Regions from separate parts of the Staphylococcus condimenti genome, predicted to be linked through region 2. Evidence: predicted binding sites of a transcription regulator. Region 2 holds the regulator's gene; each other region holds the start of a gene.
What was found. The regulator Rex, encoded in region 2, represses fermentation and respiration genes when NADH is low (regulators of the CRP and FNR family bind a similar motif). The targets are predictions, from matches to a motif close to TTGTGAAATATTTCACAA.

Region 1: the regulator Rex is predicted to act here: its motif matches at 1,541-1,558, upstream of A4G25_RS10705 (nitrate/nitrite transporter).
Region 3: the regulator Rex is predicted to act here: its motif matches at 1,745-1,762, upstream of arcA (arginine deiminase).

Annotation. Positions count from the first base shown of each region.
Region 1 is NZ_CP015114.1:2,259,162-2,262,456, reverse strand. It holds gene A4G25_RS10710 (hydroxymethylglutaryl-CoA synthase) at 1-24, shown strand, start outside; gene A4G25_RS10705 (nitrate/nitrite transporter) at 254-1,420, opposite strand; gene nreC (nitrate respiration regulation response regulator NreC) at 1,707-2,360, opposite strand; gene nreB (nitrate respiration regulation sensor histidine kinase NreB) at 2,372-3,295, opposite strand, start outside.
Region 2 is NZ_CP015114.1:2,587,540-2,590,834, forward strand. It holds gene A4G25_RS12425 (ABC-F family ATP-binding cassette domain-containing protein) at 1-933, opposite strand, end outside; gene A4G25_RS12430 (redox-sensing transcriptional repressor Rex) at 1,530-2,174, shown strand; gene A4G25_RS12435 (sulfurtransferase TusA family protein) at 2,222-2,446, opposite strand; gene A4G25_RS12440 (YeeE/YedE family protein) at 2,473-3,295, opposite strand, start outside.
Region 3 is NZ_CP015114.1:2,052,693-2,055,987, reverse strand. It holds gene arcD (arginine-ornithine antiporter) at 1-173, opposite strand, end outside; gene arcA (arginine deiminase) at 453-1,688, opposite strand; gene arcA (arginine deiminase) at 2,118-3,295, opposite strand, start outside.

The DNA of each region.
Region 1 (3,295 bases), 330 kb from region 2:
CGTTATTATGATACCGTAAAATAATAAATATAGCTTGTTTAAAGCAATGCTTTACTTTGAAGTCTCGAACTTGTTTCGGGACTTTTTTTGCGGATAAAAATATATTTTTTTATCCCACCTTTTCTTTCATTATTATAAATCAGATAATTATCAATAAATCTTTCATTTACAAAATAATAATGGACCATCAATCCTTGCGATTGACGGCCCATACATTTTTAATATTTACATTTTTCATTCATCCATACCGTTCTTATTTATATGCAAGCGAACGATTTTTCTTGCTTAAATGCCACATTGTACCAAGTGCTAAAACACCAAATAGTGCTAAGAAGATAAAGGCTAAGTGGCTTGTTCCTGTAACGCTTGTTACATAAGTAATCACAAGTGGCGGGAAGAAACCTCCAAGTCCACCCATCATTGAAACAATACCATTTGCAACCCCTGCTTCTTTTTGGAAGTATTGTGGCACCAATTTGAATACAAGCCCATTTCCGATACCTGCGCAAACACTGACTGTTAAACAGCCCACTGTGAATAAAACAATATTATTGGCAAGTCCTAAAATGATTGCACCAATAATCATAAAAGTAAAGTCTACTTTCAATGCTTTTACAGCATCGATTTTGTCTCCGATAATACCACCGAGTGGTCTTAAGAATGTAGCAATCGCAATGAAGATACCTGCTCTGATACCTGCATCTACTGTAGTAAGTTCATAATGATCGACTAAGTATTTTGGTAAAAAGATACCGAAAGCTACAAATGAACCAAAAGTAATAAAGTACCAAAAACTCAAATAATATGTTCTTAAGTCTTTTAATAAATCTTTTGTTTGTGCTATTAATGGAATTTTAACTTTAGGTTCTTTTGAATCACCTAAAAAGAACATAATAATCGCAAATACAGCCATTACAATCAAATATAATCTAACAGTTGATTGCCACCCTATTACACCAGCAATCGGAGGTGCTAAGAATGAAGATACAGCTGTTCCTAAATTTCCCATTCCATAAATACCATTTGCCAATCCTACTTTATCTTTAGGGAAATATTTAGGAATTGAAGTTACTCCTACTGAAAAGATAGCTCCAGCTACACCCAAAAAGAATCCTGCCAACATCAGCATATTCACTGATTGTGCTTGGCTAAGTAAAAAAATTGGGAATAATAATATGATAAAACTAGAGAAGAAAACCCATTTAGCTCCAATAATATTTGTTAAATAACCAAATGGGATACGTAAAACTGACCCTAAAATAACAGGAATTGCAAGTACAATTGAAATTTGTGAGCTTGTAATGTCAATATCCTGCGAGATCATCGGCATTAATGGTGCAATAATACTCCACACCATAAAGCCGGCTACCAAGCTTAAAGTTTGGACTGTTAATTGTAAACCGCCTTTTGATTTGTTCATTTTTTTCACCCTAACATTTTCATATCAAAAAAGAGTAGCAGTACCTCAGTGCATTTTTTACTTTGAGTCGAAGTTTTTTAATATTCTAAGATACTGCTTATAGTTTATATTTTATAGGTCGTGTGAAAGATTGAACATAAGGGCTTTCCCTTAAAACATTCGGCTTTTCCCTAATACATATTTACCAGCCTCAAACCTTGTCATATCAGTGTTTATAGTCACATTTCTGCCACAATTAAAAGCCAAAAAAAGAACCTGTCTTTAATCGACAGATTCTTAAAATTCATCAAAAATCAAGCAACTTTTTCTTTAAAGCATACTCTACCAGTTCAGGTTTTGATTTTAAATTCAATTTTTGCATAATATGTGTTTTATGTGCTTCTACTGTTTTAACTGACACAAACAGTTTTTCAGCAATTTCCTTGTTTCCATAACCCTTAGCAATTAACGGCAGAATCTCTAATTCTCTTTTAGATAAAATACGAAATGGATCATTTGTATTTTTAGCATCTTGACCTGTATTATTAACAAATTCATTAACTAATGAAGTTGTCATTTTTGGATCAATATACGTATCACCGCGATAAACAGTACGAACAGCAGAGATAAGTTGCTCATCCGGTGCATTTTTTAAAATATAGCCCTTAGCGCCGTTTCGTAAAACATGGAATAGATACTCTTCATCATCATACATTGTTAAAATCAAAATCTTAGTTTCAGGAAAGCTTTCTACAATTTTACTTGTAGCAATAAGCCCTGACTCACCAGGAGGCATGCTTAAATCCATAATTAAAACATCTGGTTGGTGCTGCATCACTTTTTTATATGCTTCTACACCTTCAGCAGCTGTATCAACAACTTCCATATCCTCCTGAAAATTCAAAATCATAGAGAATCCAGTTCTTACAACTGCATGATCATCTGCAATCACTATCTTCAACTTAAAGTCTCCTATCGTATATCAGTTATTGGAACTTCCAATGTTACAATGGTGCCGCGACCGATCTGAGAATCTATATTAACTGAACCATTCACTAATTCTGCACGTTCATTCATGCCGAACAAACCTAATCCTGTTCCTTTTGGATTATCTCCCCGTTTAAATCCGACACCGCGATCGCTCACTTCTGCAATAATATTATTTTCATTTAATTGCAATGAAACTTCAACCACATCGACTTGTGCATATTTCAAGGCATTAAATAATGCTTCTTGCACTACTCTATATACCACAGTTTCGATTTCATTATCAAAGCGTTGTGCAGAAAAATTAGTATGATAATCTATATGGATGCCATAATTTTTCTCGAATTGTTTAAAATAAGAACGAAAAGCAGCATCTAATCCTAAATCATCAAGAGAAGACGGACGTAATTCTACTGATAAATTACGTACATCATCAATCAAACGTGACATGATACCCTCTATTCGCTTCGAATTATCTATCAATTCATCCTTTTCTTGCTGATATTTTAACAAACGCAATTCCACGTCTACATTGATTAATTCTTGTACAATGCCATCATGCAGTTCTCTTGAAATACGTTTTCGTTCATTTTCTTGAGCGGAAATTGTTTTTTGCATCATTTTTCGTTGATACATACGTTCTTGACGCTGAATTTGCGGAGACACGTTGTGTAATGTAAATGCGTAAATTCCTTTTTTATGATCGATCAATTCATAAGATGCTGTGTAAGGTTGAACTTTATTTTCTTTTGTGCGCATAAACACTTGGAAGCTGCCTTTTCCTATTTCCAAAGCCTCTAAAAAGCAGTTTTCACAAGACATAATGTCATATTCATTGGAATAACCTTCACATCTGCGGCATACCGCATTGGTCATTTGAGAATAATCATTATCTTCTGCAAAAACTTC
Region 2 (3,295 bases):
TAACATCGGTTTATCGATACGTTCGATTTTTTCTAATACTTTTCGACGACTTTTTGCCATACCGCTTGTTGAGGCACGTGTGATATTTTTTTCAACAAAAGTTTCAAGACGCTTTATCTCAGCTTGTTGACGTTCGTATTCTTGCATGCGTTTCTCATAATATTGGTCGCGTTGAGTAATAAATTTACTGTAGTTGCCGACATAATGCTGAACAGCTCCTAAAGCGACATCATAAATCTGATTTACTGTTTTATCTAGGAAGAAGCGATCGTGACTGATAATCACAATAGCGCCTTTAAAATAATTCAAGTAATCTTCTAACCATTGTGTTGTTTCCATATCTAAGTGGTTGGTCGGTTCATCGAGTAATAATAAGTCAGGTTCGCTTAATAACATTTGAGCAAGAGATAAACGTGTTTTTTGACCGCCACTGAAATCATTAACGGGACGATGAAAATCCTCTTCTGAAAAATCCAAACCATGAAGAACTGTTTTGATTTTACTTTCATATTGATAACCTTCTAATCGTTCAAATTGATTGGAAAGCGTTTCATATTTAGACATATGCGCTTTGAATGTTTCAGATTCATATTCTTCAGCATGTTCAGCCAACCACGCTGTTTCTGCTTGCATATCTGCTTCCATTTGCTTTAATTTCGCAAAGGGTTTTGACATTTCTTCCCATACAGTATGGTTAGTATCTAAGGTCATTTGCTGAGTCAGATAACCAACTTTTAAATTTTTGATTTTAGAAATATGGCCTTCGTCATACCCATCGACTCCGGCAATAATTTTCATTAAAGTAGATTTACCGGCACCATTTCTGCCGACGATTCCTATTTTTTCGTGGCTCTTTACTTCGAAGTGAACATCGTTAAAGATTTCTTCACCATCGAACGATTTAGAGACATCGTTAAGTTGTAATAAAATCATGTCGTATGTTTACGAGTCAGCATGTTAAATTAAAAACTGGCTCGTAGACCTCCTTTCTTTTCGCTCTGTATCATCACTTACCTTCCATTATAAGTGGAAATAGTAGTTCTGCCTATTAAATATCACGAATTTCCTTTAATGAAATATAGTACTATTTTACATCAAAATCACTAATAAATATTAGCTTGTATTAAGTTTGTTACGAAATCATGTGTTCAAATTATATATTTAAACGTATAATGGTAACTACATCACTGAAAAATAACAGAAGAATTATAACTAGAATATGCGTTATTAACGGTTAAATTGTTCATAGAAAGTTACTTTTACAGTTATTTATTTTTAGAGGTACATAAGGTATACTTAGTTAATAAAAATGCTTTAATCCTTTAATCTAGGAAGATTAACGTAGTTACAATATATAATAAAAACTATTTGAACGTTGTAATCTCCTCAAAAAATAAGTTTAGAAAAACTAAAAGTATTTTTTCTGAACTATTCATTTTTTACAATCAACAAAGTCTATTACAGTATTTACATGAGAGATTAGAACTTGTTCATAAATAATAGTTTTTGAAGATGTGGGGGTAAACAAATTGAGTAATCAAAAAAATAATATTCCTCGTGCGACCTTAAAACGTTTGCCGCTCTATTACAGACTTGTCAATCAACTTCATGAAAAGGGAATTGATCGAGTTAATTCTAAAACTATCAGTGAAGCCTTAGATATCGATTCTGCTTCTATCAGAAGAGATTTTTCTTACTTTGGAGAATTAGGTAAGAAAGGTTACGGCTATAATGTTGAAAGTTTGTTGGAATTTTTTAAAAGTAAAATCAGCGAGAGCGATACGATTAAAATCGGTCTGGTCGGAGTAGGAAATTTAGGTAAAGCATTGCTTTCTTATAACTTTTCTATCCATGATGAAATGGTTATTACTGAAGCTTTTGATATTCGCGAAGATATCGTCGGTACAAAAGTCGGCAATGTTATCGTAAATAAAATGCAAGATCTTCAATCTGTTTTGAAAAGTGCAGAGCTAGATGTAGTAATTTTAACAACACCTGGCAGTGCAGCACAAGAAGCAGCGAATCAAATCGTAGAAGGCGGAGTGAAAGGTATCTTAAATTTCACACCTACTCGAATTGATGTACCTGATGATGTTTCTGTTCATCAAATTGATTTAGGTATTGAATTGCAATCGCTTTTATTTTTTATGAACAACCTACGCAGCAGTAACTGAAAAAAGACGTTCCAAAATTTAATTTGGAGCGTCTTTTTGATGTTAATTTAAGCTTTTTGAACTGTAATTGTCCAAGATGCATCACCAATTTGTTCATAATTAGTAACTGGATAATTATTTTCAGCCGCCCAGTTTGGGATAGCTTCTGTTGCTTGCGTGCAGTCAAAATCGATTTTCAATTCATCACCGACATCTAGAGTCTGCATTTTTTTCTGTGCTTCAATTAATGGGAAGGGACAAACCATTCCTACGGTTCCTAATTCATGTAACATGTAAACACTCCTTAAGTGATTTGAATTTAAGATTGTGCAGCTGGACGTGCTGCGTTTTGTTTAGTCGATTTTTGCATAGCTTTCATAGGCTTTACAAATAAGAAGTAACTCATAAACCATGTACCCAAAATCATAGCTGCTAAAGCAATCCAACCTTGCCATGAAAGAGCAGCTGTTGCTACTAAGCCATTTCCAATTGAGCATCCGCCGGCTACTGAAGCGCCAAATCCCATAAAGGCACCGCCAATTACACTATTGCGAAGTGTTTTTTTATCAGGAAGTCTGCAAGCAAACTCTCTTGAACCTTTCGCAGCAATGTAAGATCCGATAAAGATACCTAGAACTAAGAATACACCCCAATCTAAAAATGAAGTTTTACCAGACAGTATGAACTGTACTAAGTTTGAAGAAGGTGTTGTAATCCCAAGTCCACCTTCTCGACCTGTAGAATAACTCATAGGCCAAGCAATTAAAGCAATTAAACCAACAGCAATCGCTGCAATAAAAGGATGGAATTTTTTCTCGAAGAAGAAATGACGTATACCTGTATAGCGTTGTTTCAATTTAGGTACTGCAATTTTAGGTTTTGGTTTGCGTAGTGTTCTGACAACAAAATAGCCTGTAACTGCGACAAGACCAATAACAAAAATCCATGCAGGAATTCCTGTACTCGCAGACATATCTGCATTAACATTAGTTTTTGAATTTAACTTTTCCATCACAGGTTTAAGCAAACCTGCTTTTGTAATAGCTGAGAAGATGGCGTAAGAGATTAGAGCAAGCCAACTTCCTATTAGTCCTTCTCCAGCTCTGTAGTAAGTACCAGTAGCACAACCGCCTGCAAGTACA
Region 3 (3,295 bases), 530 kb from region 2:
AGTGAAATCATACCGATTGCAGTAATAATCCAGCCAATAATAATCGCTAATCCGCCGGCATTGCTGCCCATATCTGAGATGATGTTGAAGGCACCGCCGCCAATCATCGAACCAATGACCAAACCGATTAAAGCTGTTTTACTGAGTTTATTCTGTTCTAATTGTTCGCTCATTTTCAAAACTCCTTTAACACTTGCAGCTATACAAAAGCAAAAATCAAACTTTCTTTGCTGCTAAGTATGTGTTGTCAATTTATTAAGTTTTTGACGCATACTGCTTTAACAGTTTTTCGTGCGGTCTTCATAAGTACGCGGGCTATTTGTCGACTGCCGCCGTTTTAGATTTGTTTTCAAAGCAGTATTATTAATTGGAAGCAAGGCTTTAAACAAAGACTTCGAATCACTTCTATTGATGCAATCCATTTCATTTAAAGCCAAGCTATCACTTTGAAATTAGATATCTTCACGGTATAGCGGTTGACTCATGCAACGAGGGCCCCCTCTACCGCGAACCAATTCACTACCAGTAATTTCAATTACTTTGATTCCGTTATCACGTAATAATTGGTTAGAAACATAGTTACGGTCATATGTGACTACAACACCTGGACGAATTGTTAATGTATTAGAACCGTCATTCCATTGTTCACGCGGACCAACAATAGGATCTCCATCTCCAGTTGGGATAAATGTAATTTCATCTAAACCTAAAGCATCTTTTAATGTTTCTTTTAAGTTAGATGATTTTGTGATTTTAATATCTTTGCCATCATCGCTTGGTTCGATAGTGAAAATATTCATATCGTCACCTTTTTTCTCGATAGCAGAATGAATTGTGAATTTATCGTAATCAATCATTGTAAACACTGTGTCGAGGTGCATGAAAGCTCTTGTATTCGCAATTTCAATTGCAACGATTTTTTTGATTTTAGATTCAGGGTTAGCGAAAATATGTCTTGCTAATCTTTCAATTGCTTGTGCTGATGTTCTTTCTGAGATACCCACTGCTACAACTTCTTCAGATAATACTAATTCATCTCCGCCTTCAATATTGTATGGTGAATTACGGTCTAACCATACTGGCACATCTGCATCTTTGAAACGTGGATGATATTTTAAAATATAAGTGAAGAAAATAGATTCTCTTCGACGAGCTGGCCAATACATACGGTTGATTGTCATACCATTTCCGATAGATGCTTGCGGGTCACGAGTGAAGTATAAGTTTGGCATCGGATTCATATAAAATGGATAAGAATCATCTAAGTATTCTACAAGGTGTTCTTTTTCTAAAGGAATTTCTTCTTTACGTACACCTGCCATTACTTTTTCCACTAATTCTTTATTGTCTAAGTCTTCGAACAATGCTCTAATCGCATCTTCGTGCCCTAATAAAGTTTCTTCAGATTCTGCTAAAACATCTTCAACAAACTGTTTGCGCACTTCTGGATCTTCAATCGCTTCTGCTGCCAAGTCTTCAAGATAAACAACTTCTATGCCTTCATCACGAAGCGTTTGTGCGAATTTATCGTGTTCTTCTTGAGCTACTTTCAAGTACGGGATATCATCAAATAATAATTCACCAAGATACTCAGGTACTAAATTTTCTAATTCTTTTCCTGGACGTTTAAGCAATACCGTTTTCAATTTTCCGATCTCACTATTTACTTTAATTGGATGTTCATTCATTTGTGAAACCTCCTTGTTCTATTTGTCTACATTGTAAGCCCTTGCAAACACTGTATATGTGATTTAAATCACATAATGGATGTTGTATTTTTCACACTCTTAAATTTATTCATTGCATAAATTTGTATAAATACTACATTATCCCGTCTTTTTTATGCATATTCCATTGTTTCTGCAGCACTTTTCTAGTTTGAATTTCTTTAAAAAGTATTTTATTCATTATTTAGAGAATATATTCATAATATGTGAATACACATTGAAATGTGACCGTGTTAACACGTGTTTTGACATTTATAAAGTGAATATTAATTTATTTTGCATATAACTCATTATGCTTTATTGATAATAAATTATAGACTTCATTAAATTAACGATTATTTTGTTCTTAAACACAAAAACTGCCACCTTGTTTTAGGTGACAGTAATTTTTTAAATATCTTCTCTATATATGGGTTGGCTCATACAACGTGGACCTCCACGTCCACGAACTAATTCGCTTCCTTTAATTTCAAGTACTTTGATTCCCTTATCACGTAGTAACTGGTTAGACACAAAATTACGATCATAAGTTACTACTACACCTGGTCTGATAGTCAGTGTGTTGGAACCATCATTCCATTGTTCACGCGGTCCAATAATTGGATCGCCGTCTCCTGTGGGAATCAGTTCAACTTCTTGAACATGCAATGCATCTTCGAGTGTTTTTTTTAATGAATCTGATTTCTCGATTTTAATGTCATCTCCATCTGGCTCGATAATAAAGATGCTGAATTGATCACTCATCTCTTGAATTGCAGAATGAATAGTAAATTTATCATAATCAATCATTGTAAACACTGTATCGAGATGCATGAATGCACGCGTATTTGGAATTTCAATTGCGATAACTTTTTTAAATGTCGAATCGGGTTGTGCGAAAATCTTGCGTGCAATCTCTTCAACAGCAGGTGCAGAAGTACGTTCTGAAATACCGATTGCTAATACTTCTTTTGAAAGTACTAATTGATCGCCGCCTTCCATTTGATACGGCATATGACGGTCATACCAAATAGGAATATCTGCATCAGCAAATCTTGGATGATGTTTCAAGATATAATCAATAAATAGCGTTTCACGACGTCTCGCTGGCCAATGCATTTGATTCACAGATACACCATTACCTATAAAAGCTTGTGGGTCTCTTGTGAAATAAAGATTTGGTAAAGGATCCATATAAAAAGGATATGGATGACGCATATATTCTGTTAAATGCGGTGTTTTAAGTTGTATGTCTTCTCTTCGTACGCCAGCCATTACTTTTTCTACAAGTGCTTGGTCTGTGAGTGCGTTAAATAAGTCGCGAATTTCCTCTTCATGACCTTGGATTGTCTTTTTTGATTCTTTAAGTACATCTTCTATGAATTGTGCTCTTACCATCGGATCTGCAATACTTTCAGCAGTTAAATCTTCAAGGTAAAGCACTTCTACCCCTTCATCTCTTAACAATTGCGCAAATTGGTCATGTTCTGCTTGAGCTTCTTTTAAAAATGGAATATCATCAAACAACAAACGTTGTAAATAATTCGGTACTAGATTCTCTAATTCTTTTCCTGGACGTTTCAGTAAAA